Regions from separate parts of the Rouxiella sp. S1S-2 genome, predicted to be linked through region 1. Evidence: predicted binding sites of a transcription regulator. Region 1 holds the regulator's gene; each other region holds the start of a gene.
What was found. Region 1 encodes LexA, which represses DNA repair genes until DNA is damaged. Its sites were predicted from a motif close to TNCTGTATGTACATACAGNA; they were not measured.
Positions count from the first base shown of each region.

Region 2: dinB (DNA polymerase IV) is a predicted target of LexA. The motif match lies at 4,797-4,816, and genes of this name have one in related genera.
Region 3: GA565_RS18050 (DNA translocase FtsK 4TM domain-containing protein) is a predicted target of LexA. The motif match lies at 3,881-3,900, and genes of this name have one in related genera.

Region 1 is NZ_WFKL01000001.1:5,063,706-5,073,902, forward strand. Features, by position in the region: gene GA565_RS23175 (quinone oxidoreductase) at 1-656, shown strand, start outside; gene pspG (envelope stress response protein PspG) at 1,039-1,275, opposite strand; gene dusA (tRNA dihydrouridine(20/20a) synthase DusA) at 1,485-2,516, opposite strand; gene zur (zinc uptake transcriptional repressor Zur) at 2,830-3,339, shown strand; gene GA565_RS23195 (GFA family protein) at 3,370-3,789, shown strand; gene GA565_RS23200 (CsbD family protein) at 3,953-4,162, opposite strand; gene dinF (MATE family efflux transporter DinF) at 4,298-5,647, opposite strand; gene lexA (transcriptional repressor LexA) at 5,786-6,394, opposite strand; gene GA565_RS23215 (diacylglycerol kinase) at 6,501-6,869, opposite strand; gene plsB (glycerol-3-phosphate 1-O-acyltransferase PlsB) at 6,995-9,475, shown strand; gene ubiA (4-hydroxybenzoate octaprenyltransferase) at 9,565-10,197, opposite strand, start outside.
Region 2 is NZ_WFKL01000001.1:1,321,080-1,331,276, reverse strand. Features, by position in the region: gene frsA (esterase FrsA) at 1-1,148, opposite strand, end outside; gene gpt (xanthine phosphoribosyltransferase) at 1,413-1,871, opposite strand; gene pepD (beta-Ala-His dipeptidase) at 2,121-3,581, shown strand; gene dinB (DNA polymerase IV) at 3,715-4,773, opposite strand; gene dpaA (peptidoglycan meso-diaminopimelic acid protein amidase) at 5,072-5,797, shown strand; gene GA565_RS06155 (class II glutamine amidotransferase) at 5,768-6,535, opposite strand; gene lpcA (D-sedoheptulose 7-phosphate isomerase) at 6,576-7,157, opposite strand; gene fadE (acyl-CoA dehydrogenase FadE) at 7,418-9,865, shown strand.
Region 3 is NZ_WFKL01000001.1:3,941,939-3,952,135, forward strand. Features, by position in the region: gene lolA (outer membrane lipoprotein chaperone LolA) at 1-110, opposite strand, end outside; gene GA565_RS18050 (DNA translocase FtsK 4TM domain-containing protein) at 354-3,815, opposite strand; gene lrp (leucine-responsive transcriptional regulator Lrp) at 3,942-4,436, opposite strand; gene trxB (thioredoxin-disulfide reductase) at 5,030-5,998, shown strand; gene cydD (cysteine/glutathione ABC transporter permease/ATP-binding protein CydD) at 6,226-7,998, shown strand; partial or broken gene cydC (cysteine/glutathione ABC transporter ATP-binding protein/permease CydC) at 7,995-9,644, shown strand; gene aat (leucyl/phenylalanyl-tRNA--protein transferase) at 9,679-10,197, shown strand, end outside.

The sequences.
Region 1 (10,197 bases):
CCATCAGTTTTGAACAGGCCGCCGCGGCCTTCCTTAAGGGTCTGACGGTGCAGTATTTATTCCGCCAAACTTATAAAGTGAAAGCCGGTGACGTCTTCTTGTTCCAGGCGGCGGCAGGCGGCGTAGGGCTGATCGCCTGCCAATGGGCCAAGGCGTTGGGTGCCAAACTGATTGGTACGGTCGGTTCCGATGAAAAAGCGGTGCTCGCTAAAGCAGCGGGAGCATGGGCAACGATCAATTATCAAACCGAAGACATCGCCGCGCGCGTTGCCGAACTGACTCAGGGTGAAAAAGTGTCGGTGGTTTATGACTCGGTGGGTAAAAGCACCTGGCTGGACTCGCTCAACAGCCTGAAACGTCAGGGCCTGCTGGTGAGCTTTGGCAACGCTTCGGGTCCGGTAACCGGCGTAGATCTCGGCATTTTGAATCAAAAGGGGTCGCTGTACGTCACGCGCCCTTCCCTCAATAACTACGTCACTAACTATGAAGAGTTGACGGCCGCCAGTGAGGAGCTTTTCTCGCTGATTGCCAGCGGCGCTATTAAGGTTGACGTAAAAGACGCGCAGAAATTCCCGCTTTCTCAGGCACGTAAGGCTCACAAAACGCTGGAAAGCCGCGCCACAACTGGCTCAAGCCTGCTGATCCCAGGTCAATAAACGGGGTTGGCTCAAAAGCAAAGAGGGCTCCGGTTAGGGAGCCCTCTTATGCTGTTCCGACGTCAATCATGTTGAGTTCAGAACGGTACTGCCTGTAGGTTACTGCAAGGTAAATCTGGCGGCGATGTTGCTTAAGCAACTATTTTAGAGCTCACCAGATTTGATGAAAGCTTGTCGTCTGTCACGATAAGTCCATCCTAGCAGCCACCAATGTTAAAAAATATGATTAATTGGTTGCGAAAGCACTTTATCACTCAACCTGTGATCGAGCCCACATAAGTAAAAGTTATGCCTGAGGTCTTACATTTTCCACATCCCAGATGCCGAATTTATCCCGCTGATAAGCTTGCCGTTTATATTTTAATCAGCAAATACATCATGCTTAACGAAAGCGTCTGCGGTTATAACGCGGTTTTTCAGGCTGCTTGAAGGCGCGATAAATCCATACGGCCACTACGGCCAGAATCAACCAAGGCAACATTTTTATAACAACTGCCAGGAGTCCACCCAACATCATTACGGCAAACGCCACCACTAACGCAGCGACCATCCCCAGCAATGAAATACCGGTCAGCAACAGCATAAAGAAAAAACCGAGTACGAATAAAATTTCCAACATGGCAATACTCCTCAGGAAAAACAGTGTCGACAGACATTACTGATAAGACGTTCTACCAAGAGAAGTATCAAGAAACGTGCCAGTGCGTAATATTATTTAAGTTGTTAAATATCAATAGATTATACTTCCCGTTGATGAAGCGGGAAAGGTTCAGTGGTCAGAAAAACCAACAATTGGTGAAATCGCTTAAGCCTGCAATCGAATTACGCTTAAGTCGTGGCCATTTGCGGACGGGTCACCATCGACAAGGCCTGCTCAACGACGTCGATTCCAGCCCCTGGTTTGTGCGCATTTTCACTCAAATGTCTGCGCCACTGGCGAGCTCCCGGAATACCCTGGAAAATGCCCAGAATGTGTCGCGTAATGTGGCCGAGGTAGGTGCCTTTTGAAAGTTCCGCTTCAATATAGGGATAGAGCGCGCGGATCACCTCAGGACCTGTCAGTGCCGATTTCTGGCTGCCAAACAGTTCGCGGTCAACCTCTAGCAGCATGGACGGATTTTGATAGGCTTCACGACCGATCATCACGCCATCCATATGTTGCAGATGCTGCTTCGCCTCATCCAGCGTTTTGATACCGCCATTAATTGCCATGGTCAGGTCTGGAAAATCCTGCTTGAGCTGATAAACGCGCGGATAGTCGAGCGGCGGGACTTCACGGTTTTCCTTTGGACTCAATCCGGAAAGCCAGGCCTTGCGCGCATGGATGATAAAAGTATCGCAGCCGCCGTGCTCAGAAACCTGCTGCACAAAGTCGCAAAGAAACGCGTAGCTATCGAGTTCATCAATACCGATGCGGGTTTTTACCGTTACGGGGATAGACACCACGTCGCGCATTGCCTTGATGCAGTCGGCGACCAAAGAAGCCTGCGCCATGAGGCAGGCACCAAACATGCCGTTTTGCACGCGATCGGAAGGACAACCCACATTGAGGTTGATTTCATCATAGCCGCGTTCCTCGGCCAACTTGGCGCAGATGGCTAAATCTTGGGGATTGCTGCCGCCGAGCTGCAGAGCAACAGGATGCTCTTGCTCGCCAAACGCCAGATAATCGCCCTTACCGTGAATAATAGCGCCGGTGGTGACCATTTCGGTATACAGCAGCGCTTCGCCGCTCATCGTGCGATGAAAGTGGCGGCAGTGGCGATCGGTCCAGTCCAGCATAGGTGCAATAGAAAAACGCTGCGCACTGTATTTTTGCGCCGTGACGGCGGTATCACCGCGATTCAGTAAGGTGTTCATTTCTGTATTTTCGTGCATTTTTATCTATTTAGGCTAATTGATGCTTTCTCAGTACACCATGCTGCACACAATAACAGGGTGCACTCGGATACAGGAATTAGCGGAAGTATTGCTCACTATACCATAGTTGCGAGGGGGCGTGCTGACGCGCCAATGCTGTGGCGGAGGCAGAAAAACTTCACCGACATGATCTCATACTGTTAACAGCACGATTGGCTGGTACGGGTTCAGAACTAAGTAACTGCGGGTCAGGTCTCGGCGAATAGACAGAAGCATGATAAAATCAGCACTCTTTTTATGCAGAGACGTCGCGATGAACCCAACCACTACGGAAAATATTCTCACTCAGGCTGAGCATCTTTGTCAGCAACGTAGCGTACGGCTTACCCCGCAGCGGCTCGAAGTATTGCGCTTAATGACGCAACAACCGGGGGCCATCAGCGCCTATGATCTGCTGGACCTGTTGCGTAAAACGGAGCCGCAGGCCAAGCCCCCAACGGTTTATCGCGCTCTCGATTTCCTTTTGGAACAAGGCTTTATTCATCGGGTTGAGTCGGCAAACAGCTATGTTGTCTGCCACCACTTTGAGGAACCAAGCCACACGTCTGCCTTGTTTATCTGCGATCGCTGCGGTTTTGTTACCGAAAAAACTACCGACGGCATCGAAGAACGTCTAAGCAAGCTGGCTAAAGACTCGGGTTTTGTGCTGCGTCACTCCGTGGTTGAAGCTCACGGACTGTGCTCCGATTGCTCAGTCATTGAATCCTGTGAAAGCCACGACCACTGCGAACATGACCACAGCATTGCAGTTAAAAAGCGATAAAAATGCGTGTAATTAAGTCGAGGAAAAGTGATGCGAGATATCTTCAAGGCCAGTTGTCACTGTGGCGCTGTAAAGTTTAACGTCAAACTTACCGACGGGTTTAACACCATCAGACGCTGCGATTGCTCGCTTTGCCGCATGCGCGGAGCTGTTGCGGTGTCGGCAGACCTGAAAGATATTAGTTTCACTCAAGGGCAGGAAAAACTGACCGAGTACAGCTTCAATACCAAAACGGCCAAACACTACTTTTGCTCAATTTGCGGCATTTACACCCACCATCAACGTCGGTCCAATCCTACGCAATACGGCATTAACGTAGCCTGCCTCGAAGGCGTTTCACCGTTTGATTTCGCTGAAGTACCCGTATTGAACGGCAGAAGTCATCCCGCCGATTCCAAAGGCGGTTCACTGATTGCGGGATACCTGAGATTTACTCAATCAGATGAATGAGTCATCAACAAGACGAGAAAATTTTTAGATGCGTTGAATTGGTTTGGGCGGGTTTATACTTTAAGTCAATGGGTTGGGTACGTCCTTGTACCCTGCATCCTGAAAAGCGTCTTGGGTAGGAGCAGCTTAATGCTCAGGATGCAGATTCGGGGAGAATCACCTTCTACCAGTGGTATTTATGGTCTGATTCCCAGGACTTAACTTCCTTTTCAGCCTCTTCTTTCTGATATCCATATCTTTCCTGAATCTTGCCGACAAGCTGATCGCGCTTACCTTCAACGACGGTCAGGTCATCATCGGTCAACTTACCCCATTTTTCTTTCACTTTGCCTTTGAACTGCTTCCAGTTACCGTCTGCTTGGTCCTTATTCATCATCAACTCTCCTGTATAGCTTAGGTTTGACTGCATTTGATAAATGCTTATCAACAGTTCTAATTGTAGTCGAGGATTTCAATAATTCAGGTTAAAGCAGTAATAAAGCGTATAACTAGGATTAATCTAAAGAATTTAAAACCAACTGTCATAACGCCAATGGCGACGCCAAATCCATCCTAAGGCCAGCCCCCTTAGGGATAAAAATACCGCCACCGCCAACCACAGCGCGTGATTACCCAAAACGGGCAACGCCAGCAGCGACAGAGCATAGCCGAGCGCGGCGATCGCCATACTGTTGCGCATTTCACGTCCGCGAGTAGCACCGATAAACATGCCGTCGAGTAAATAACACCACACGCCGACCAGAGGTAAAATGATTTGCCAATTTAAATAGCGGTCTGCCTGCGCCCGAAGCTCGGGTAAAGAGGTCAGTAAGTTAACAATCTGTTCACCGGCCAGTGCATAAACGACGGCAAAGATTAGCGCCACGAGTCCTGCCTGACGGCAAGCGGCATGCCAAACATGCAAAAGCCGGCTTTTATCTTTGGCACCAAATGCCTCACCCGAATGAGCCTCTACCGCATAGGCGAAGCCGTCTAAAGCAAAGGCGGTGAAGGTCAGCAGATTCATTAATACGGCATTTACCGCAACAATCTCACTGCCTAAGCGCGCACCGATGATGGTCAAAGAAGCAAAACACAGTTGAAGCAGCAGCGAGCGCAGCATGATGTCACGATTAAGCGTAATCAGCTGGCGCAGATTTCCCCGCCAAGACTGTTTTAAGAGGCTAAAATTGATCCCCCGCCTTCTCATTACAATTGAAACCAACCATAGTCCAAGTGCCAAGGTGGCATATTCTGAACAGGCGGTCGCCACGGCGGCGCCTTTAACATTCCACCCAAGCCCCATCACCAGCCACAGGTCGAGCACGACGTTAAGCAGATTTCCAGCGATCAGCATAATCACCGGCGCTCTGACGTATTGAATGCCCAATAACCACCCTAATATCACCAGATTTGCCAGTGAAGCCGGTGCGCTGTACCAGCGAATAGAAAGGAAAATCTCGGCCTGATTCAAGACGGCATGACTGCCGCCGACAATGCTTAGGGCCAATGAGATTAACGGCTGGCGGAACAGAAAAATCAGCACACCGGCAATCAAGGCCAACATAAACGGCTGGACGAAAGCCCGCGCCAACAGGACGTTATCTTTTGCTCCCAATGCCTGCGCTGTCAGTCCCGTCGTGCTCATGCGCAAAAACAGCAGCAACATAAACAGGAAGCTGGTGACCATTGAGCCCACCGCAACGCCGCCAAGATAATCAGGGCTATCGAGATGGCCTATGACGGCGGTGTCTACCAGACCCAATAAAGGCACGGTAATGTTTGAGAAGATCATCGGCAGCGCGAGAAGCCACAGGGCCTTATCGGCTGGGCTGAAGAAGGTTTTTTTGAGTGTAGGCAAGCTGAAAAGCGATCGCATAATGGCTAAAAACCCAGGCTGAGATAACGATTCGGGACAAAAACAATATCGCCCCAGTTAAGGGGCGATGGACAAACGACTGGCGTTTGCTGGCAGGGAACATGTGCCGAACGAACGGCAAGATTCTGACTGCGGGTGTTAGATCCAGTCACCATTGCGAATAACACCGACCGCAAGGCCTTCAATGCTGAAGCTCTGCTGACGCAGGTCGACCACAATCGGTTCAAACTCACTGTTTTCGGGAAGCAGCTGTACAGTATTACCCTGTCGCTTAAGACGCTTGACCGTGACTTCGTCATCGATGCGCGCAACAACTACCTGACCGTTGCGAACGTCCTGCGTTTTATGAACCGCCAGGAGATCACCGTCGAGGATGCCAATATCGCGCATCGACATACCGCTTACGCGCAGCAGGAAGTCGGCGTTGGGTTTGAACATGGCAGGATCAACCTGATAATGCGCTTCAATGTGCTGGGTCGCCAATAACGGCTCACCGGCGGCTACGCGGCCAATCAGCGGCAGGCCTTCTTCTTCTTCCATCAGCAGGCGAATACCGCGAGAAGCGCCGGATATAATCTCGATTACGCCCTTGCGCGCCAGCGCCTTAAGATGCTCTTCTGCCGCGTTAGGTGAACGGAACCCCAGACGTGTGGCAATCTCGGCACGAGTTGGCGGCATACCGGTGGTCGAGATATGATCGCGAATAAGGTCATAGACCTCTTGTTGTCTGGTCGTTAGTGCTTTCATTCCGCCCCCTGGTTGTTTATACAGTCCAGCTGTGAGTATATACAGGTAATGGGTGAATTAAAACCTAAGAGTGAACAAAAACAGACATTAAGAATATTTAAAACATTCAGAGCCAGCGCGGCACCAGGATAGTTGCCCAAGTGAAAATGGCAAAAACAATGGTAATGAGAACGGCGGCCGACCCCATGTCTTTGGCGCGGCCAGAAAGCGTGTGAAATTCCGGTCCTATGCGGTCGATGGCGGCTTCTACTGCACTGTTTAATAATTCAGCAACCAAGACTAAAATCAGTGAACCAATCATTAAAATACGCTCGATGCTGCTCACATCCAGGTAAAATGACAGTAAGATGGCAGGCACCACGACAATGGCTTCCTGACGAAATGCAGCTTCGTTTTTCCAGGCCGCGGTTAATCCCTTTAAGGAGTAACCTGCGGCCTTGTAGATTCGGGTCAATCCCGTAACTTGATTTGACATTATTTTGCGTCTTAAAGTGATTTTGGGGCATTTTAGCCTGAATCCGTTGTCCTATCACCACAGATCTCATACCGGGTTTCTGGTATCCTTGCGGCGAATTGCTAACAAGAGGCTTTACGTTTTTTATGTCAGGATGGCGTAGACTTTATTATACCCTATTGAATTTACCGCTAAAATTGCTGGTAAGAAGCAAGGTCATCCCTACAGATCCGGTGACGGAGTTGCGTTTAGATCCAACTCGCCCAATTCTGTATGTTTTGCCTTATAACTCTAAGGCCGATCTCCTTACTCTGCGGGTTCAATGCCTGGCGCAGAACTTGCCCGATCCTCTTATTCCGCTAGAAATAGACGGCGTACACCTGCCAAGCCACGTTTTTATTGGTGAAGGACCGCGCGTATTTTCCTATTATCAGCCTAAACAAGAGTCGGTAAAACTTTTCCACGACTATCTCGACCTGCATCGCAATAACCCTAATCTGGATATTCAAATGCTGCCGGTCTCGGTTATGTTTGGTCGTGCGCCGGGCCGCGAAGGTCAGGACACGCCGCATCTTCGCGTGTTGAACGGCGTACAAAAATTCTTTGCCGTGCTCTGGCTCGGTCGCGACAGTTTTGTGCGTTTTTCGAACACGGTATCGCTGCGCGATATGGCCACTCAGCATGGCACGGATAAAATCATTGCCCATAAGCTTGCTCGGGTTGCACGTATGCACTTCTCGCGCCAGCGTTTGGCCGCCGTAGGGCCGCGACTGCCGGTTCGTCAGGACCTGTTTAACAAGCTTTTAGCCTCTAAGGCCATTGAGAAAGCAGTTGAAGATGAAGCGCGTACCAAAAAGATTTCGCACGACAAGGCGCAGCAAAACGCGATCGCCCTGATGGAAGAGATTGCTGCCGACTTCAATTATGAAGCCGTGCGCCTGTCTGACCGCGTCTTGAGCTGGACCTGGAACCGTCTCTATAAAGGTATCAACGTTAATAACGCCGAGCGCGTGCGCCAGCTTGCCCAAGACGGTCAGGAAATCGTTTATGTGCCCTGCCACCGCAGTCACATGGACTACCTTCTGCTCTCTTACGTGCTTTATCACCAAGGGCTGGTTCCTCCGCACATTGCGGCGGGTATCAACCTGAACTTCTGGCCGGCCGGACCTATCTTCCGCCGTCTGGGTGCGTTCTTTATTCGTCGTACCTTCAAAGGGAATAAACTTTACGCCACGGTTTTCCGTGAGTACTTGGGTGAACTGTTTAGCCGCGGCTATTCCGTCGAGTACTTCGTTGAAGGGGGTCGCTCACGCACCGGTCGTCTGCTCGAACCTAAAACCGGCACCTTGGCGATGACCATTCAGGCTATGCTGCGCGGCGGTTCGCGTCCTATTACGCTGGTACCGATTTATATTGGCTACGAACACGTGATGGAAGTCGGCACCTATGCGAAAGAACTGCGCGGAGCCACCAAAGAGAAAGAAAGCTTTATACAGATGATCAACGGCTTGCGTAAGTTGCGCAACCTAGGTCAGGGCTATGTCAACTTTGGCGAGCCGCTGCATTTGACGCCTTATCTTAACCAGAACGTTCCCCAGTGGCGCGACGCGATAGACCCTATCGAAGCACATCGCCCAAGCTGGCTTACACCGACGGTGCAGGATATTGCCGACAAAATAATGGTTCGAATCAACAATTCGGCGGCTGCCAATGCCATGAACCTGTGCTGTACGGCGCTGCTGGCGTCCCGTCAGCGCTCATTGACCCGCGAGCAGCTGATTGAACAGCTTGACTGCTATCTGCAGCTTTTGCGTAATGTGCCTTACACCGCTGACTCGACCGTGCCGGAACTTACCGCAGATCGGCTGCTTGATCACGCACTGAACATGAACAAGTTCCAGGTTGAGAAGGACAATATTGGCGATATCATCATTCTGCCGCGCGAGCAGGCGGTGCTGATGACCTACTATCGCAACAATATTCATCACCTTTTGGTGATGCCTTCGCTGATAGCAAGTATTGTGATGCACCACCGAGAGGTGAGTAAGTCCGAGCTTCTGCGTCAGGTGGCGCTGATTTATCCGATGATAAAAGCCGAGCTGTTCATGCACTATGGCAAAGAGCAGCTGCCGCAGCTGCTTGAAGTGCTCAGCGCCGAATTGGCTCGTCAGGGACTGATCGTCGTCGAGGGTGATCAGCTTACGCTAAATCCTTTGCGCAACAGACCTCTCCAGCTATTGGCGGCAGGCGTTCGTGAAACGTTGCAACGCTATGCGATAACCCTGTCGCTGCTGAGCAATAATCCAAGCATCAGCCGTGGCGCGCTGGAAAAAGAGAGCCGTATTATGGCCCAGCGTCTGTCGGTGCTGCACGGCATTAACGCACCGGAGTTTTTCGACAAGGCGGTATTTACTACGCTGGTCGGCACGCTGCGCGATGAAGGCTATATCAATGATATTGGTGATGCTATTGCGGAGCATACCCGTGAAATCTATACCATTCTCAGTGACTTGATTACGCCAGACATTCGACTGACGATTGAAAGCGCAGGCATGCCTTCTGAATTACCGGTGGCGACCGAGCCTCCGGCCGAAGCTAAAATCGACGTTAGAGATACCGACCACTAAGCGATTTTAGATTCGCGTCGTCACGGTATGGCACAAAAAAACCCCGGTCGCCTCAACGCGAACCGGGGTTTTTCTTTTTAAAAGTCTGACTAGCCGCCGGCCATTGAGTAGCTCAGCAAGATGCCGATAAACATCACCATGCCGACGTAATTGTTATTGCGAAAAGCCTGAAAACACTGCTCGCGCTGGCGCTTGGCGGTGATTTTCTGCTGATGCACAAACAGGCAGGCGGCAAGCAGCAGCGACCAATAAAACGGTGCGCCAAGCTGATTCAGATGACCCACCGTCGCCATTAATGCCAGCATTGCCAACTGCAAAAGTCCGTTAATCAGATTGTCGTAGCGACCAAAAAGAATCGCGGTAGATTTCACGCCAATCCTCAGGTCATCGTCCCTGTCGACCATCGCGTACTGCGTATCGTAGGCGACAGTCCAGCAAATATTAGCCAAAAACAGTAGCCAGCAGCTCAGCGGTACTGCCTCACTCACGGCCATATAAGCCATCGGGATGGCCCAACCAAACGCCGCCCCCAGCACCACCTGAGGCAGGTTACTCACGCGCTTTACAAACGGATAGATCCACGCCAGTGCCAGCCCGCCCAGTGACAGCAGGATGGTTTTTCCGTTGAGCAAAAGCACCAGGCAGAATGACAGCAGAACCAGCGCGCCAAAAAGCATCTTGGCCTGTCTGCTGGTGATTGCCCCACTCGGTAAAGGGCGGCC
Region 2 (10,197 bases), 3.7 Mb from region 1:
GCGCTGGAGGCCGCAATAAGTCTGGATTCTTCCTTTGGACTAAAGGGATCGTTCTCCCAATAGCATGACAGCATCGGCACCGGCGTTCTTCTGCCCAGCAGGCCCTGCGTTTTAAGAGAATACCGATTAAGCTCAACCTTTAATGCCGCGTCGCTGGCGTAAGGCATGCCAATCCGGCTCGCCAGCACGTCCATATACATATCAGGTACGCGTTTCTGGCAGTTTGCATCGGTCAACATTTGATGAACAATCGGACCCAGGCAGGCAACTGCCTTGATTCTACGTGGCTCAAGATAGCCCAGGCGCACGGCAACGTTACCGCCAAAACGGGTGCCTAAAACGGCGACGCGCGTCCCGTTTACCCAGGGAATTTTATCAAGCTGCTGTAGCACCTGCTGATGCCGTACGCTGGTATCCTGCGTTAGCTTGGTGTGCGATGAAAACCCGACCGACGGCATGTCGATAGTTATCATGGCTATGCCCAGCGGAGCCAGATAGCTGCGAAACAGGCGATGATAGTCGCTTTGCAAAGAATCCAGGCCACCACAAACCAACACCGCCGGGAAAGGTGCGGTGCCACTGTTTGGCAGGTGCACAAATCCGATAATCGGCTTGCTGCCTTCCACCGGCAGTGAAAACTCTTTTAACTTATAGGATGAACCTTCGGTAGATTTTTCGAAGGCTTTATTAGCCAGAACCTCGGCCTGTTCTGCCAAGGCATCGCCTTTTATGTGTGGATAGCCGGCAACGCTGTAAAAATTAGCCGCCCGCAGCCAATATTCGCTGGCCTTCTCCGGGTCCTGCTCATCCTGCGCTTTCTGCTGCCAACTCATCGCCTGATTCGACCACTCATAGATCCAGTTACCGTTGCGATAACCGACGACGGTATCCAACAGTTGGTCATCGGTGCGTTCGGCGGTTGAAACGGCAATGCGCGACAACACTTCTTCAACCTCCAAAGGATCAATACCGCGCCACAGCCACATCAGACGATTGAGAGTGCGGTACCAACAAGGTGCTGAATCGCCTTCAAGCGCGGAATGAATCGGCGGAGAAGAGTGACGATCGGCTCGTGGAACGAGCGTCGAGGTCTCAGGATATTTAAATCGAGGTTTAAACAGTTTTACAGAAAGATTAGTGGGTGCCATAACAGTTAACATCCTCTTTTGGCAGGTAAGAAGGCGCGGGCGCACCCTCTCCAGTGGAGGATTATAACAAAGTCTGCGGAGGTCGGATCAGAACATAAATCAAAAACGCCCGCATAAGCGAGCGTTTAAATAACAACTGTTGAGAAACGATCCTCTAAAGTCTTTGAGTTGCCGGAAGGCGGCAACCAAGCATATTCCCAGGCGCTGACTCAGGTCAGTTATCAGGGCGGCCAACGCATCTGCGGCTCAAAGGGTAACGAGGATTTATTTGCCCGCGATAGGTGGGACGAAGACTACGCCCATATCCCATGGCTGTTCAATCCAGGTATCCTGTGGAATATCAATTACATAATCATCAACCAGCGGACGACCGGCCGGTTTGGCGAACACGGTGACGAAGTGCGCTTTTGGGTACATTTCGCGGATTGCCTGTGCGGTTCCGCCAGTGTCTACCAGATCATCAATGACGATAAAGCCTTCGCCGTCACCTTCAGCGCGTTTAACAATTTTCATTTCACGCTGATTGTCGTGGTCATAGCTGGAGATGCAAACGGTATCAACGTGACGGATATTTAACTCGCGAGCCAGCAACGCTGCTGGGACCAGGCCACCGCGGCTGACGGCAATAATGCCGGTCCATTGTTCTACCGGCAGCAGGCGTTTTGCCAGTGTGCGGGCGTGAATTTGCAGCATGTCCCAAGTTACAACGTACTTTTCGCTCATTTTTTAACTCTCAAAAAAGGGATATCCCAGCCTGTAATAAGATTAACGGCTTTTAACAAAATTATTCAGGGAAAAATTGTTGCGCGAGATTATAGTGAGTCCTGCGGTTAAAAACCAGCGCTTATCCCGCACAGAAAGGCCACGTTTAGCGGATTGTCATCTTTGCCTGACGCGCACAGTGCGGGAGAAAGTGATATTCTGTCCACCATCTCGTCAACTTTTTTCGACCTACCAACCGGGAGACTTACAGTGTCTGAACTGTCTCAGCTTTCACCACAACCTCTGTGGGATATTTTTGCCAAAATTTGTTCAATTCCGCACCCTTCTTATCATGAAGAAGAATTGGCTAAACACGTTCTAGACTGGGCCGCCGAGCAAGGCCTTCACGCCGAACGCGACCAGGTTGGCAACATTTTGCTTCGCAAACCCGCGACTGCCGGAATGGAAAACCGTAAACCTGTCGTGCTGCAAGCCCATCTGGACATGGTTCCGCAAAAAAACAACGACACGGTGCATGACTTCCTTAAAGACCCTATTTTGCCTTACGTTGATAACGGCTGGGTGAAAGCCCGTGGCACCACGTTAGGTTCCGATAACGGTATCGGTATGGCGTCTGCGCTGGCGGTACTGGCGGATAAAAGCGTTGAGCACGGCCCGCTAGAAGTGCTGCTGACCATGACCGAAGAAGCCGGTATGGACGGCGCATTTGGTCTGCAGCCTAACTGGCTGCAGGCCGAAATCCTGATCAACACCGACTCGGAAACCGAGGGCGAAATTTACATGGGCTGTGCCGGTGGAGGCGACTTTATTACCACTTTGCCGCTCCAGCGCGAAGCAGTTCCGGTGGGCTTCACCACGCTAAAACTGACGCTGAAAGGCCTGAAAGGCGGTCACTCTGGCGCTGAAATTCATTTAGGCTTGGGCAATGCCAACAAACTGCTGGCGCGTTTCCTGTGCGAACATGCACAAACGCTGGATGTTCGCCTGCTGGACTTGACCGGTGGCACCCTGCGCAACGCGATTCCACGTGAAGCTGTTGCTCAGTTGGCTATACCTGCTGATAAAGTTGAAGCATTTAAGGCCGCCGCGGATGCTTTCCAGGCTACCGTTCAGTTCGAACTGGCCGCCGTTGAGAAAAACATCAAGCTGGTGATAGAAGCGCTGAACAGCGATGCCAAAGCGTTGAACAAAGACAGCCAGAGCCGTTTTCTGGGCCTGCTAAACGCAACGCCGAACGGCGTTATTCGCATGAGCGACGACGTAAAAGGCGTGGTTGAAACCTCGCTGAACGTAGGCGTTGTGACCATGACCGAAAGCGAGGCTGAAATCGTCTGCCTGGTCCGCTCCCTGATCGACAGCGGTAAAGACTATGTGGTTAGCATGCTGACCTCTGTGGGCCAGCTGGCGGGCGCTAAAACGACACCAAAAGGCGGGTACCCTGGCTGGAAACCTGATCCAACTTCACCGGTAATGGCGCAGGTTCGTGAGATTTATGAAGGTCTGTTTAACAAAACGCCAAACATTATGGTGATCCACGCGGGTCTGGAATGTGGTTTGTTCAAGAAGCCTTATCCTGACATGGATATGGTCTCAATCGGACCGACCATCACCGGGCCTCACTCCCCGGATGAGCAGGTGCACATCGGCAGCGTTGACCTTTACTGGCAGCTGCTGACCGCATTACTGAAAGCCATTCCAGAACGCGGTTAATGCTCAGTAAATATCCGGTGGATTTCGAACGACAGGAAGGCGGCAACTGAACGATGCCCCAAGAGCTTACACGAGTCAGTGACTGGGGTGAGAGAAGGCAGCCAACGCCTCTGTCGTTTGAAAGATACAGATATTATTCCCACGGCAGCAACAGCTGCCGTTCTAACTGTGGATCCTGCAAAGTGACGTGCAGCCCAACCAGCCTTACACCTCGCCCTCCGCGACGCGACTCCCAGGCTTCTTGCGCGACTTTAAGTAAATCGGCTTTATTTAATACCGGCCAAACGTGCTCTTGCGTAGTTTGCTGAAAATCATGAAACTTGAGCTTTACGCCCTGCCGGGCAATGCGTAAGTCCGGGCTGACACGCGTTAATCGGGTTTCAAGCTCGGGATACAGGCGTTCAATCAGCTCAACACAACTTTCCCAATCGTGAATATCCTCCGCCAGCGTGCGCTCAACGCCTACTGACTTGCGCAATCGTTCCGATGAGATTTCGCGTTCATCAATACCCTGACAGCGCTCCCACAATACCCGCCCAAATTTTCCGAATCTTTTCAGCAACAGCGACAAATCATAGCGTTGCACGTCACCACAGGTGATTAAACCGTTTTCTTCCAGCTTGCGGGCCGTGACTTTCCCTACGCCTGGGATCTTGGCCAACGGCAAATCCAGCAGGAATTCATCCACCTTATCAGGAGTTATGACAAACTGGCCGTTAGGTTTATTAAGGTCTGAGGCAATTTTGGCGAGAAACTTGATAGGCGCAATACCGGCCGACGCCGTGAGGTTAAGCTCGTCGAAAATAGCCTGGCGAATTTCACTGGCCATTAACGTCGCCGATCCACTGCAGTGCGTACTGTGAGTCACGTCGAGGTAGGCTTCATCCAAAGAAAGAGGTTCGATCAGCGCGGTGTAGCGGGCAAAAATTTCGCGAATATGCAGCGATGCTTCCTTATAGGCCTCGCCCCTGCCGGGAATCACTTTAAGGTGCGGGCAAAGCTTTAACGCCATGGCGGTGGACATGGCGCTGTGAACACCATAGCGTCGCGCCGGATAGTTAGCGGTGCTTATTACGCCGCGCCGGTCTTTGCTGCCACCAATTGCCAACGGAATATCGCGCAGGGAAGGATCGTCGCGCATTTCTACAGCTGCATAAAAGCAGTCCATATCGACGTGTATGATCTTGCGCATAATCCTCCCCTTCACCTCTCGATAACTGTATAAGTATACAGTTAGGTTTCTAAATCTCAAGCACCGTAAATGCGCGCTGTTGATCTAAAATTTGGCTTAATTGGCGGGACTTTTGTAAAAACCTGCAAATAAAGGCTTTTTTTATCTCAATCGCGAAATAAATTACATTTCAAACCATTGATAAAAATTTAATCAGTATTAATATGGCTGCGTTCAAGATATTGAATATCAGTGGCGGTCCGCGACGCTAAGTCAGCGGATAAAAAATAATAGAGTTGTAAATAATGCAGGATTAAGAATGGTCAGAATCGCGCTGCTGCTTGCGATGCTTTTTAGTTTTCCCTTTTTTAGCGTGAGCACCGCTGTCGCCAGCGAACAGGCTCCTGTAGAAACGGGTGTTCAACAGCAATTATTAGGTTCCCCTGTTTATATTCAGATATTTAAGCAAGAGCGCACTCTCGAACTCTATGCCAAAGTTGAAGATAAATTCCAGCTGGTTGGCGCTTATCGTATTTGCGACTTCTCGGGTGGATTAGGTAACAAACGTCGTGAAGGCGATTTTAAAAGCCCGGAAGGTTTTTATAACATCGATATTCATCATTTGAAGCCTGACAGCAAGTTTTATCGCGCCATTAATATTGGTTTCCCAAATGATTACGATCGTGCGCAGGGATATTCAGGTAAATACCTGATGATCCACGGTAACTGTTTATCTATCGGTTGCTACGCCATGACCGATGCCTATATGAACGTTATTTTTAATTACGTTCAGGCAGCCTTCAACAACGGCCAGCGCAACGTTGAAATCAGCATCTATCCTTTCCGGATGACTGACGCCAACATGCAGTTAAACAGAAACTCCTACTATATTAATTTCTGGCGCCAGCTGCAGCCCGGCTATGCGTACTTCCAAAAGTACCACCAGCCGCCGAGCGTTTCAGTGGTCAACGGCGGTTATGTCGTTAATCAGACACAGACTCTGACACCACCGGCTTCACAGCTGGCGTTCGCCACAGTGAAATAATGCAAACTCGCCTGGAGCAATTTTGTTCCAGGTTTCATTGCCTGTCAGCGGTTGGGTTGCAATGACCGTCACAACATCGTCAGGCGTCGTCTGCTGCTGAAAATCAATTTCCACATCCTGATCCAACAAGGTCGCTTTCCCAAACGGCGCACGACGCGTTATCCAGTAAAGGTTAGTCGAGCAGTAGGCCATCACAAAACGCCCATCCGACAGCAGCATGTTAAACACCCCTTTCTTGCGAAGCTCGTCAGCCAATGACGCAATATAGCGAAATACAGAAGGCCAGCTGCGCGGTGTGCGCGGATAACGTTCGGTCAGCTTGTGCAGCAGCCAGCAGAAGGCGTATTCACTGTCGGTTTGTCCGATGGGGCGCAGCGTACCGGTATCAAGCTGACGATAGCCTCGCAGTTGCCCGTTGTGCGCATAGGTCCAGTTACGGCCCCACAGCTCACGGGTAAAGGGATGGGTGTTTTCCAGCGCCACTTCCCCCCGATTCGCCTGGCGAATATGCGAGATAACCGCAAGGGATTTAATCGGGTATTCCTGCACCAAACGGGCAATGGGCGAGTTAAAGCTGGGCCGGGGATCTTTAAAGGTGCGGCAGCCATTACCCTCATAAAAGGTAATACCCCAGCCATCTTTATGCGGGCCTGTTAGCCCCCCACGTTGCACCAACCCGGTAAAACTGAAGCAAATGTCCGTAGGCACATTTGCACTCATCCCGAGCAGTTCGCACATTGCCAATCTCCTTAATCTTCACAGGCAACAACGATAGTCGTTATTCAGCCATCTCTTTTTCTATTAACAATATCAGGATGTGGATGATTTTGATGTGAATTTCTTGCACTCGATCAGCATAACCAAAATGTGGCACGCGAATTTCAACGTCTGCATCCAGCGATGCCATTTTACCGCCGTCTTTACCGGTCAAGGTAATGACTTTCATGCCTTTGGCCTTGGCGGTTTCCAGCGCTTTAATAACATTGCCGGAGTTACCTGAGGTTGAAATACCCAGCAGCACGTCACCTTTCTGGCCAACGGCTTCTAAATAACGGGAGAAAATGTACTCGTAGCCAAAATCGTTGCTGACGCAGGAGATGTGACTAACGTCTGAAATGGCAATGGCCGGGTAGCCTGGACGGTTGTCGCGGTAGCGGCCGGTTAGCTCTTCAGCGAAGTGCATGGCGTCGCAGTGGGAACCGCCATTACCGCATGACAATACTTTGCCACCGGCTTTGAACGAGTCGGCAATCAGTTTTGCGGCACGTTGAATAGACGCAATATTGTTTTCGTCACTGATGAATTTATTCAGTACTTCAGCAGCTTCGTTAAGTTCAGTGCGGATAATATCCAGGTACATGGCAGCCTCTTAGCGTTTCTCTTGCAACGGATTAACCGCGCATAGAATTGTTTTGCTGTGCAGTGTAGCGGAAAGCCGAAAAAGCGAGAAGACTTCCCGCCATCTTCACGACGATAGTTTACGCTTTTCCGACTTCATGCTGCCAGTTTGTGACGTGAGTTGTAATTAAGATGTAAACGCGTTGATAAAGCCTTTAGCTTGGACTAAAACCATAGTATCAACCCAACAGGTCAGACCTCCTACAACTCAGGAGTTTTACTATGATAGTTCTTAGCGTTGTTATCCTACTGGTTCTTATTGGTGTGCTGTTTTATCACCGCGTCAGCCTGCTGCCGAGCAGCGTTGTTTTGCTGGTTTATACCGCGGCAATGGCCGTAATTGGCCTGTGGACGCCGTGGGTGCTGCTGCCTATGGCCATCATTTTGCTGCCGCTCAATCTCCTTCCTCTGCGCCGCTCGCTGTTTTCCGGCCCGGCACTGCGCACCTTCCGCAAAGTGATGCCCAGCATGTCGCGCACTGAAAAAGAGGCGATTGAAGCCGGTACCACCTGGTGGGAAGGCGATTTGTTCAGCGGTACCCCGGACTGGAAAAAGCTGCAAGATTATCCTCAGCAAACGCTGACCGAAGAAGAGCAGCGCTTTATCGACGGTCCGGTTGAAGAAGCCTGCCGCATGGCCGATGACTTCCAGATAACTCATGAACTGGCCGACCTGCCGCCGGAGCTGTGGGCTTACCTGAAAGAGCACCGTTTCTTTGCGATGATTATCAAAAAAGAGTACGGCGGCCTCGAATTCTCGGCCTATGCTCAGGCGCGAGTGCTGCAAAAACTGGCCGGTGTCTCAGGTATTTTAGCCATCACTGTCGGCGTGCCAAACTCACTCGGCCCGGGCGAACTGCTACAGCACTACGGCACCGACGAGCAGAAAGATCACTACTTGCCGCGCCTGGCCAAAGGACTTGAGATCCCTTGCTTTGCACTCACTAGCCCGGAGGCGGGTTCAGATGCCGGTGCCATTCCCGACGTTGGCGTGGTGTGCATGGGTGACTGGCAGGGTAAACAGGTTCTGGGCATGAAGCTGACCTGGAATAAACGCTACATTACTCTCGCTCCTATCGCTACGGTGCTGGGTTTGGCCTTCAAGTTGAAAGATCCAGACCATCTGCTGGGCGATGTAGAAGAGCTCGGCATTACCTGTGCACTGATCCCGACCGACACTCAGGGTGTTGAAATTGGCCATCGCCATTTCCCGCTCAACATTCCGTTCCAGAACGGACCCACGCGCGGCAACGATATTTTCGTGCCTATCGACTACATCATTGGCGGACCCAAAATGGCCGGTCAAGGTTGGCGCATGCTGGTTGAATGTTTGTCGGTGGGCCGCGGTATTACCCTGCCTTCTAACGCCACTGGCAGCCTGAAATCGCTGGCGGTTGCGACCGGTGCTTATGCCTATATTCGCCGTCAGTTCAAACTGCCGATCGGTAAAATGGAAGGGATTGAAGAGCCGCTGGCGCGCATTGCGGGTAACGCCTATGTGATGGACGCGGCCGCTACGCTTATTACTAACGGAATTATGCTCGGTGAAAAACCGGCGGTGCTGTCGGCTATCGTGAAATATCACTGTACCCATCGCGGCCAGCGCGCCGTCATGGATGCGATGGATATCACCGGCGGTAAAGGCATTATGCTGGGGAAAAGCAACTTTGTTGCCCGTTCCTATCAGGGTGCACCGATCGCGATTACCGTTGAGGGGGCAAATATTTTGACCCGCAGCATGATTATCTTCGGTCAGGGGGCGATTCGCTGTCACCCTTATGTATTGAAAGAAATGGCCGCTGCGGAGGCGAAAGACTTGCACGCCTTTGACCGTGCGCTGTTTGGTCACCTCGGCCACGTTGGCACCAATAAAGTGCGCAGTCTGTGGCTCGGCCTGACGCACGGACGCACCAGCCGTGCGCCGGTGAATGACGTAACGCGCCGCTACTATCAGCATATCAACCGCCTGAGTGCCAACCTGGCACTGCTGTCTGACGTGTCTATGGGCGTGCTGGGTGGCAGCCTTAAACGCCGTGAGCGAATTTCGGCACGATTGGGTGATATTCTCAGCCAGCTTTATCTTGCCACCGCAACGCTGAAACGCTATGACGAGGAAGGTCGTAATGAGGCTGATCTGCCGCTGGTACATTGGGGCGTGCAGGACTGTCTGAATCAGGCTGAAACGGCGATTACCGACCTTCTTCGCAACTTCCCTAACGGCTTTATTGCTGGGCTGTTGACCATGGTGATTTTCCCGATTGGCCGCGTGCATCGCGCCCCTTCCGACCAGCTCGACCATCAATTGGCTCGCATTCTTCAGGTGCCATCTGCCACACGAAGCCGCATTGCGCGCGGTCAGTATCTGACGCCAAGCGAGCATAATCCGGTAGGTCAACTTGAGGAGGCATTGGCCGACATTATTGCCGCCGAGCCGGTGCACAAAAGACTGTGTGAGGCGATGGGTAAAAAACTGTCGTTTACCCGCCTGGACAAGCTGGCCCAGATGGGCATGGACGCTGGACACTTAAGCGCCGACGATGCCCGCATTCTGGCCAGAGCCGAAGAGAGTCGCCTGCGTTCAATCAACGTTGACGAATTTGAACCTGACCAACTCGCGCAGCAAAAACCAGCAACCGAAAAAGCCGCCACTCGACATACTGAAGCGGCCTAAAAAAATAGCCACCCAATTGGGTGGCTATTTAGCTTACTTGTTGGTGGTAGTGATGATCACTTTGAGAGAGTTATTGGAAATATTCCAACTCCCCTTCCCGGCACTCAACACGACAGCCAATACAATAAGAACAATACCGAGGTATCGTTTCATTGTGCGGTCCTTGCTCAGACCGCTTCACGGGAATACCACCGGAGATACCACCGTGAAACAAGCACTGGAACGTGCTTGCATTTACGGCCGTTAGAAATCCTTTTCAAAATCCGATGCCCACTTGCTTAAGGCGGCGAAAAGGCCCGCAGGCATCCTACACCCATTTGACTTAAGGTTCG
Region 3 (10,197 bases), 1.1 Mb from region 1:
AAGGTATTCAGCTTACCAAGGCGGCTCTTTAAATCGCTGCTGGCATCGGCCAACACAGATCCTGAAATAAATGCGGTCAATAAACAGCTTACAGCGAGTAATTTTTTCATTGTTATTGCTACCTCAAAATCCATTGCGAACAGACAACATCTCCCAACAATTGGGGGAATACCTGAGAAAACAACCCCAGGAACTAAACTTTAGCCGAAGCAACTTGCCCTGCGATAGCTCAATCGTCTGAGAATTATAGCTTTTACGATTCTTTGCATTCCCGACTGTCTGTGAAAAATTTAAATATAGAGAAAGCAAAATTGCCAAGGGCCGCATTTGCGGCCCTTTATTATCCACCCAGATTATTCATGAGGTGGTGGAGCAAGAACTTCCCGGTTGCCGTTGTGGCCTGGTGTGCTGACAATCGACTGCGCCTCCATTTGCTCAACGATACGTGCCGCACGGTTGTACCCGATACGGAACTGACGCTGAACACCGGAGATTGAAGCACGGCGTTTTTCAACCACAAACTCCACGGCCTGATCGAACAGCGGATCAAGCTCCTCGCCTTCTTCGAGCCCTGCCCCCCCTTCGCCCTCTTCTCCGCCTTTGACGATACTGTCAATGTACTGCGGACGACCGCGAGCTTTCCAGTCCTGAACCACGGCGTGAACTTCTTGGTCACGAACAAATGCACCATGAACGCGGATCGGAATCGAGGAGTTAGGGGCCATATACAGCATGTCACCCATACCCAGCAGCGATTCTGCGCCACCCTGGTCGAGAATGGTCCTCGAGTCAATTTTGCTCGACACGGTAAAGGCGATGCGCGTCGGGATGTTAGCTTTGATAAGACCGGTGATAACGTCAACCGAGGGTCGTTGAGTCGCCAGAACAAGGTGAATACCTGCAGCTCGCGCTTTCTGCGCAAGACGAGCAATCAGCTCTTCCACTTTTTTACCCACGGTCATCATCAGATCGGCAAATTCGTCGACCAGCACCACGATAAACGGCTCTTTACCCAGCATTCTCGGCTCATGACCCATGCTGTCGCTAGGCTTCCAGAACGGATCGGGGATTGGCCAGCCCATGGCTTCGGCTTCTTTAATTTTCTCGTTATAACCGGCAAGGTTACGCACACCCAGAGCAGACATCAGCTTATAGCGACGTTCCATTTCACCCACACACCAGCGCAGCGCATTGGCCGCATCTTTCATGTCGGTGACCACCTCGGTAAGCAAGTGTGGAATGCCTTCATATACTGACAACTCGAGCATTTTCGGGTCAATCATGATAAAGCGCACGTCTTCAGGCGTTGCCTTATAAAGCATGCTCAGGATCATGGCGTTAACGCCCACTGATTTACCCGACCCTGTCGTACCCGCCACCAGCAGGTGCGGCATTTTTGCCAGGTCTGCCACCACCGGTTGGCCGGAAATATCTTTACCCAGCACCACGGTTAACGGAGAAGGATCGTTTTTAAACTGTGGACAGTCGAGCACTTCGCGCAGGTAAACGGTCTGGCGCTTCTTGTTCGGCAGTTCCAGACCCACATAAGGTTTGCCAGGTATCACTTCAACAATACGCACCGCCACGGTGGACAGTGAACGCGCAAGGTCGCGCGAGAGATTCGAGATACGCGCGGCTTTTACACCCGGAGCCAAATCCAGTTCAAAACGGGTGATTACCGGCCCCGGCAGCTTATCGACAACCTCTGCCTTGATACGATAATCATTCAGTCGCGCTTCGATTAGCTGCGCAGTTTGCTCGAGTGCAAACATGTCGACAGGTTCTTCCGTAGCCGGCGCCGACGTCAGCAAATCGAGGCTTGGCAATGGCGTAGTTGGTCTACTGACTGGCTGCTCATTACGCATTAATGCCGGATGGATCAAACTGTCCATAACCGGTTTTGGTGGTTCTACAGGCCGCGGTGGCTCAGCAGCTGCAGAAGCCGCGTTCTGGCTGTAAGAAACGGGCTGTACCGACTCTTCCACGTGCGGTGGAAGTGTAAATAGCGGTTCAACCGGCGTATCGTCAACCAAGTCGGCCATCGGCGAGAAGTTAAATGCGTCATGCGTGCTGATATTTTGGCTTGAAACAGGATTGACACGAGGCGTTTCCTGATACTGAGGCGCTTGCTGACGAGTATGCGTCTCCTGATAAGGCTGCGACTCCGCCTGCTCGGGTTCGGACTGATAGCGCGATTGCTCACGGGCAGCAAACTGCTGACGCAGTTGAGCTTGCAACAGTGCATCTTCATCGTCTTCGCTCGGTTCATCCTCTTGCCCATAGCGCTGATTCTGCTGGTCGACCCACGCCTGCCTCAGCGCCGCCTCCTGCATGGCCTCTTCATCTTCAACAGAAGATGTTTGCGGCTGCGGAATTTGCGCGGCCTGTGCCTGCTGGCGTGCAGCTTCCTGCTCTTGCTGTTCAGCAATGCGCTGCGACGGCAGTTTAATGCCGTAGGATGCTAGCTCACGCCGAGTCGGCAATTTTACAGGATTTGGACGCGGTAATTCTGGGCCAAAGCCTTTCTTGATTTGCGGATTTTCGTCACTCACTGCGCTAAATGCCGGCATAAACATATTGCCCGCTTCAGATGCAGCCGATTTTCCTGCCTGTGCCAAGCCGGTTGCCAGTGCAGCCGTTGCCGCAACGCTACCTACCTCAGGCGTCGAGCTGAAATCAAACGGTGAACGTTCATGCTGCGGCTCGGCGACCTGATTCCAATTACCAAGCTGAGGCTCGTCATAGCGGCGAGACTGAGGTGAGGCATTCGCTTGAACGGTTCTTGGCGCCGGTGTTTCTTCAGGAATCTCAAAACTGTACAACGGCGGCATCTCAGGCTGCGGGGCCGATGCTGCAGGCTGAACCAGTGGCGCGGACTGCGGCTGAGCAGGCGGTTGCACCGCGGCATTTACCACGGAAACAGGGCTTACAGGGGCCTCGCTTGAAACTGCCGGAACAGCGTTTAACGCGGCAGCAGCCTGTGGCGTGGTGGTTTCATTAACAGAAGGCGCTGAGAAAAGAACATCATCGTCATCGGCGATTGCCGTCGCAGAAACCGCCACCGTTGCCGCAGTAGCAACCTGTGTGGGAGAAGCGGGTGAATGGGCTTCCTCTTCTTCCTCGTCATGATGGTTTTTGAGCAAGGTATCATCATGCTCATCACGACTGTCATACTCATAGTCGTAATCATCGTCGCGACGCGACCGGTTGGTCATAAAAGTGGTAACGCCCAGCACCGTTCCGCCGATTTTCTCGGCAATAGTCAGCCACGACCAACCGGTAAACAGCGTAAGACCTGCAGCCCAAACGCACAGCAGCACCAGGGTGGCACCTACGTTGTTAAACCACGGCGTCATGGCGGTACCCAGCAAACTGCCGATCACTCCGCCTGAGGCAAAGTAATACAGATCGTCAATATTGAGCGCGGCCAGACCACATGAGGTCAGAACCAGTGCAAGCGTACCTATCAAACGCAGGGAGAGCGTAAAATAGTCAATATAGTCCTGATTGTCCCGCTGGCGGAAAGAGGCCCAGCACAAGCAAAGCATGATAGGTGGAATGGCATACGCCAACACGCCAAAAATGAAGAATAGCGTATCGGCCATCCAGGCTCCGACACCGCCCCCCAAATTATGGATAGGACCGTGCCAAGAGGTTTGAGACCAGCTTGGGTCGGACGGATTGAAACTTATCAATGCTGCCATGAGATAGATGGCAAACACCGCTACCACAACCAGCACAGCCTCCAGAATACGGCGGCTACTGCTGAGTTTTTTCAAGGTAACGTCTTTATCTTCTGTATATTCCTGGCTCAAGAAAGGCTCTCCAGGTTCCTGTGAACTGAAATAGCGATAGCGCCGAGAGACCGCCTCGGCGCCAGGGCTGTATGAATACACAGGAGTGTAGCTAAATTAATTAGGTTTTGCACCTGTACCTTTTACTTACCGGGTTTTAATTACCAGGCGGTTAGTCTGTTTCACTTCTTCCATTACCACATAGGTACGGGTGTCGTTAACGCCTGGTAAACGAAGAAGCGTTTCGCCAAGCAGTTTACGGTAAGCAGACATATCCGGTACACGGGTTTTCAACAAGTAGTCGAAGTCCCCGGAAACCAAGTGACACTCCTGAATATCTTCTAGTTTTTGTACTGCCGCATTGAATTGCTCAAACACATCCGGTGCACCACGGTTGAGGGTAATCTCAACGAACACCAACAACGAAGCATCCAGATAGTGAGGATTAAGCAACGCAGTGTAGCCATGAATGAAATTCTGACGTTCTAAACGACGAACGCGCTCCAGACATGGCGTAGGAGACAAACCTACGCGTTTGGAAAGCTCGACGTTAGAGATCCGGCCATCCTTTTGCAGCTCATTAAGAATGTTACGGTCAATACGGTCGAGATCTTTTCCCGGACGTTTCTTGTTATCTACCATTATTATTATCTCTCTGATGTCCTTCCCTGCACTTGCCATACCCTAACCAACTTCAATGTTGAGGGTTTATCCTAAGCGAAGACCTGTTTTTATAGGTTATTGCGACTCACCTTAAGACGTCTTGCCCCTGTCAGAAGAAAACGAATTTTTTTCAGTGAAGCCGAAAAAGGAATAACGCTAAATGACTCATCAGGATAAAAAAATCCTGATTCATGCGCGCTGACTGTCTTAAAAACGAACAATGCAATACCCATTACGGGTGAAGCAGCATCACATTGCATAATTTTGAGACACCAGCTGGCGTTTAATTTCTTCTTCCCTAGATGTTTTCGCAAATGCACAGCGGATTGTCAAAGTAAAAGAAGCAAAATCAGAAGAACATGCCGGATTGAAATCCGTCAACATCCTTTTTAGCTATCTTTTGCGATTGAACAATAACAAAAGTAAAAACACAAAAATCATTTTTACCTATGATCGCGGGTAAAAACTATCAGACAAATCGCTAACAACATCTGAGTATGCTTTTTTTACGGCTCAGTTTTCCCTACAATCTCGGTTATCAAGTAGTTCGCCATCACGGAGATGAATTCCATATGGGTACGGTAAAACATAGTAAGTTATTGATTTTAGGCTCTGGCCCTGCGGGTTATACCGCGGCAGTCTATGCTGCACGCGCAAACCTCAATCCGGTTTTAATTACCGGAATCGAAAAAGGCGGTCAATTGACCACCACCACTGAAGTGGAAAACTGGCCGGGAGACCCTGAAGGCTTAACTGGACCGGGCCTGATGGAGCGTATGCATGAACACGCGACCAAATTTAATACGGAAATCATTTTTGACCATATTAACCGCGTCGATCTGCAAACTCGCCCCTTCCGCCTGTTTGGTGACAGCGAAGAATATACCTGTGATGCGCTAATTATTGCCACAGGTGCCTCAGCTCGCTATTTAGGTTTGCCTTCGGAAGAAGCCTTTAAAGGCCGCGGCGTTTCTGCCTGTGCAACCTGCGACGGCTTCTTCTACCGCAATCAGAAAGTCGCGGTAGTGGGCGGCGGGAATACTGCCGTTGAAGAAGCGCTGTACCTGGCCAACATCGCGTCCGAGGTTCATTTGATTCACCGTCGCGAAAACTTCCGCGCCGAAAAAATCCTGATTGATCGTCTGAACGAGAAAGCCACTAACGGCAATATTGTGCTGCACACTAATCAGACGCTGGATGAAGTATTGGGCGACGAAATGGGCGTAACCGGTGCAAACCTGCGTGACGTTCACAACGACGAGCTGAAAAAGCTGGACGTTGCCGGTATGTTTATCGCTATCGGTCACAGTCCTAACACCGGAATTTTCGACGGACAGCTGGAACTCGAGAATGGCTACATCAAAGTCCAGTCAGGGATCCAAGGCAACGCGACGCAAACCAGTATTCCTGGCGTATTCGCAGCCGGCGACGTAATGGACCATATCTATCGTCAAGCCATCACTTCAGCGGGCACCGGCTGTATGGCCGCGCTGGACGCAGAACGTTATCTTGACGGTCTGGCGCAGGCTCATTTTGAATAACGCTGCAAGTTTGGCGTAAAAATGGGATGCGAATTCCCAAGGCGACCTCAGGGTCGCCTTTTTTGTTTGTAAAGCCGGTCGTTTTTTGTAAAAGTCGGGTGTGTTCAGCGCCAGCAAGACCCTATATAATGTGCGGGCTTTCCGGCTGACATGGAAAACAATGGACAATTGCGCCCCCAATGGTGCTTTTTTTGAATCATGCACGCACTGCATTTGGATTCCCCGGGATGAACAAAACACGGCAACAAGAATTACTCCGCTGGCTTAAACAACAAAGTGCCAGAGCCAAGCGGTGGACTCGTCTTTCCATGATGTTGGGCCTGCTATCGGGTCTTCTCATTCTTGCCCAGGCCTGGTTGCTGGCCGGGCTACTGCACAGTCTTATCGTCGTTCACACCCCGCGCGAGACCCTCTGGCAAAGCTTCTTGTTTTTGGCATTGACGTTTATCCTGCGTGCCGTGATCACCTGGCTGCGTGAACAAGTAGGTTTTATCTGTGGCCGAATTATTCGCGAAGAAATTCGTCGGCTGGTGCTCGACAGGCTGCAAGTACTGGGGCCGGCGTGGATACAGGGCAAACCCGCGGGCAGTTGGGCGACGCTTATCCTCGAGCAAATTGAAGACATGCAAGATTATTATGCTCGTTATTTGCCACAGATTTCTCTGGCGGGCATTGTACCGCTGTTGATTTTGGTCAGTATTTTTCCCATTAACTGGGCGGCAGGGCTTATTCTGCTCGCCACTGCGCCACTGATCCCGATTTTCATGGCACTGGTTGGCATGGGCGCCGCCGACGCCAACCGTCGCAATTTTCAGGCCTTGGCTCGCCTAAGCGGACAGTTCCTCGACAGCCTGCGCGGACTCGACACACTGCGACTGTTTTACCGTGCCGAAGCAGAGATAAATCAAATCAAAAGCTCTACAGAAAACTTCCGCGCACGCACCATGGAAGTTCTGCGCCTCGCCTTTCTCTCTTCTGCGGTACTGGAATTCTTTGCGTCTATTTCGATTGCAGTCGTCGCGGTTTACTTCGGCTTCTCCTACCTCGGTGAACTCAATTTCGGCCATTACGGCACACCGGTGACGCTGTTTGCAGGCTTCCTGGTGCTTATTCTTGCGCCGGAATTTTTCCAGCCGCTGCGCGATTTAGGCGTTTTCTATCATGCCAAGGCGCAAGCTGTCGGCGCTGCTGAAAGTCTGCTGGAATTTTTGACTGCTGAAGCAGAACACCCCACAGCGGGAAACGCGCATTGGAACGCATCGGGGCCGATTTCGCTTACGGCGAAAGATTTGCATATTTTATCGCCTCAGGGCGCGCACCTCGCCGGTCCGTTGGACTTCAACCTTTCCGCAGGACGCAGCGTGGCGATCGTTGGGCTGAGTGGCGCCGGTAAGAGTTCACTGCTTAATGCACTGCTCGGATTTATGCCCTATCAGGGCCAGTTAGCCGTTAGTGGTCAAGAACTGCGCGAAATAGTCCCCACCGAATGGCGTCAGCAAATTAGCTGGGTGGGCCAAAACCCGCATTTACCCGAACCCACCCTGCGACAAAATATTCTGCTTGCCCAGCCAGACGCCAACGCACAACGCCTTAACGAGGTTATCGAGCAGGCCGACGTCAGTGAGTTTTTAGTGCTATTGCCAGAAGGCGTTGATACGTTGATTGGCGAAGATGCGGCGCGACTTTCCGTCGGGCAGGCACAGCGAGTGGCTGTAGCCCGTGCCCTGCTCTCCCCCTGTTCGCTGTTGTTGCTTGATGAGCCCGTCGCCAGCCTCGATGCTGAAAGCGAGGGAAGTGTCATGCGCGCACTTAATCAAGCGGCAAAAAAACAAACTACCCTGCTGGTCACTCATCGGCTTGAGGACACGGCGCAGTTCGACGAAGTCTGGGTTATGGACAAAGGGTTGCTGGTTGAAAAAGGCACCTATCAACAGCTGAGCGAACAGTCGGGGCACTTTGCCAGACTGCTGGCACAGCGCACGCGGGAGCTGCCGCTATGAAAATTCTGCTGCCTTATTTGGCACTTTATCGTCGTCAATGGGTGCGCATGGGGCTGGGCATTTTGCTGGCCATTGTCACGCTGTTAGCGAGTATTGGCTTGCTGACTCTCTCTGGCTGGTTTCTTGCCGCCTCATCGCTGGCAGGCCTGGCGGGTCTGTACACGTTTAACTACATGCTGCCCGCTGCGGGCGTTCGCGGCGCCGCTATTTTCCGCACGGCTGGCCGCTACGCCGAGCGGGTTGTCAGTCATGATGCCACTTTCAGGGTACTGGCCCATCTTCGCGTGTTTACCTTCAGTAAACTGCTGCCGCTATCTCCAGGCGGCCTTGCCCGTTTTCAAAAAGCCGAATTGCTCAACCGATTGGTTGCCGATGTTGACACGCTTGACCACCTTTATCTGCGCGTTATCTCACCATTAATCGCCGCGCTGGCAGTGATTATTGTGGTCACTCTCGGGCTCAGTTTTCTGGACGTAGGGCTTGCCCTCATCCTTGGCGGGATAATGCTGGCGTTACTGCTGCTGCTGCCTATTATTTTTTACCGCGCTGGGCAGCCTATTGGCCGTGGACTCACGCAGTTGCGAGGAGAATACCGCACCCAGCTTGGGGGTTGGTTGCAAAGTCAGTCGGAACTGGTGATTTTTGGGGCTGAACAACAGCGCCGTCAACGGCTTGATGATATCGAAAAGCGCTGGCTTGGTCGTCAGCAACAGCAGGCAAAGCTCTCAGGACTTTCGCAGGCGCTGATGATTGCCGCCTCAGGGTTAACACTCTGCCTGATGCTATGGCTTGCGTCGGGAGGTGTCGGCTCTCTTCCCGCACCGGGCGCACTGCTGGCACTTTTTGTCTTTACTCCGCTGGCAGCGTTCGAAGCGCTGGGGCCGGTCGCAGGCGCATTCCAGCATTTTGGACAGGTCATGGCTTCTGCAAACCGCGTCACACAAATTATCAGCCAACGGCCCTCCGTCACCTTCCCGGCAAGCGGCGGCGTTAAGCATTCTCTCGCTAACGTTTCTGTTCAGGCAGTGAGTTTCGCCTATCCACAGCAGCCGCTCCCCGTGCTGAAAGCGGTCAATCTCGAGATAAACGCAGGGGAACACATTGCGTTACTGGGCAAAACCGGCTGCGGAAAATCGACGCTAGCGCAATTACTCACACGTGCCTGGGACCCTCAGCAGGGCTGTATCCTCCTTAATGGCGTTTCGTTAGCAGAATATCAAGAATCAACGCTGCGCAGCATGGTGACCGTTCTGAGTCAGCGCGTGCACGTCTTTAACAGCACGCTGCGTGATAATCTGCTGCTTGCTGCCCCTGAAAGCAGTGATGAGCAACTTGCCACGGCGCTGCGCCAGGTTGAGCTCGATAGCCTTCTGGAAAATCAGGGCCTGAATGCCTGGCTGGGAGAAGGTGGTCGCCAGCTCTCCGGCGGAGAACAGCGCAGATTAGGCCTGGCGCGCGCCCTGCTTCACGATGCACCGCTGTGGATCCTTGATGAGCCTACGGAAGGCCTGGACGCCGAAACGGAACGCCACATCCTTACGCTGCTCGATACGCATTGTAAAAATAAAACGCTGCTCATGATTACCCACCGCCTGACCGGCCTCGAAAAGATGGACCGCGTTTGCGTGATGAATGCGGGTCAGATAACGTCATCTACGGCTTTTGTGTAACGAGGATACTATGCGTCTGATGCAGCTTTTAGCTAACTCGGTGAACTTTCCACGACCGGAAACGGCGTTACTTCAGCCGAACGGTCTGCTGGCGGTAGGCGGCGATTTAAGCCCGGCTCGCCTGCTCTCGGCCTATTACAGCGGTATTTTCCCGTGGTTTGACCCGGGTGAGGCCATCCTATGGTGGTCTCCCGACCCGCGTGCAGTGCTGGTTCCGGCCGAAAAACACCTCAGCCGCAGCCTGCGCCGCTTTATGCGCCAGTCAGACTACCGTTATACGCTTAATCGCGCCTTTGAGCAGGTTATCTCCGCCTGCGCCGAAGCGCGCAGTGAAGGCACCTGGATAGGGCCGCAGGTAAAACAGGGATATTTGCAACTGCATCAGCAGGGCCATGCGCACTCTATCGAAGTCTGGTCAGGTGACCGGCTGGTGGGGGGTATGTACGGCGTAGCGGTTGGTGGCCTGTTTTGCGGGGAGTCAATGTTCAGCCGCAGTTTAAATGCTTCTAAATGCGCGACAATGACTTTT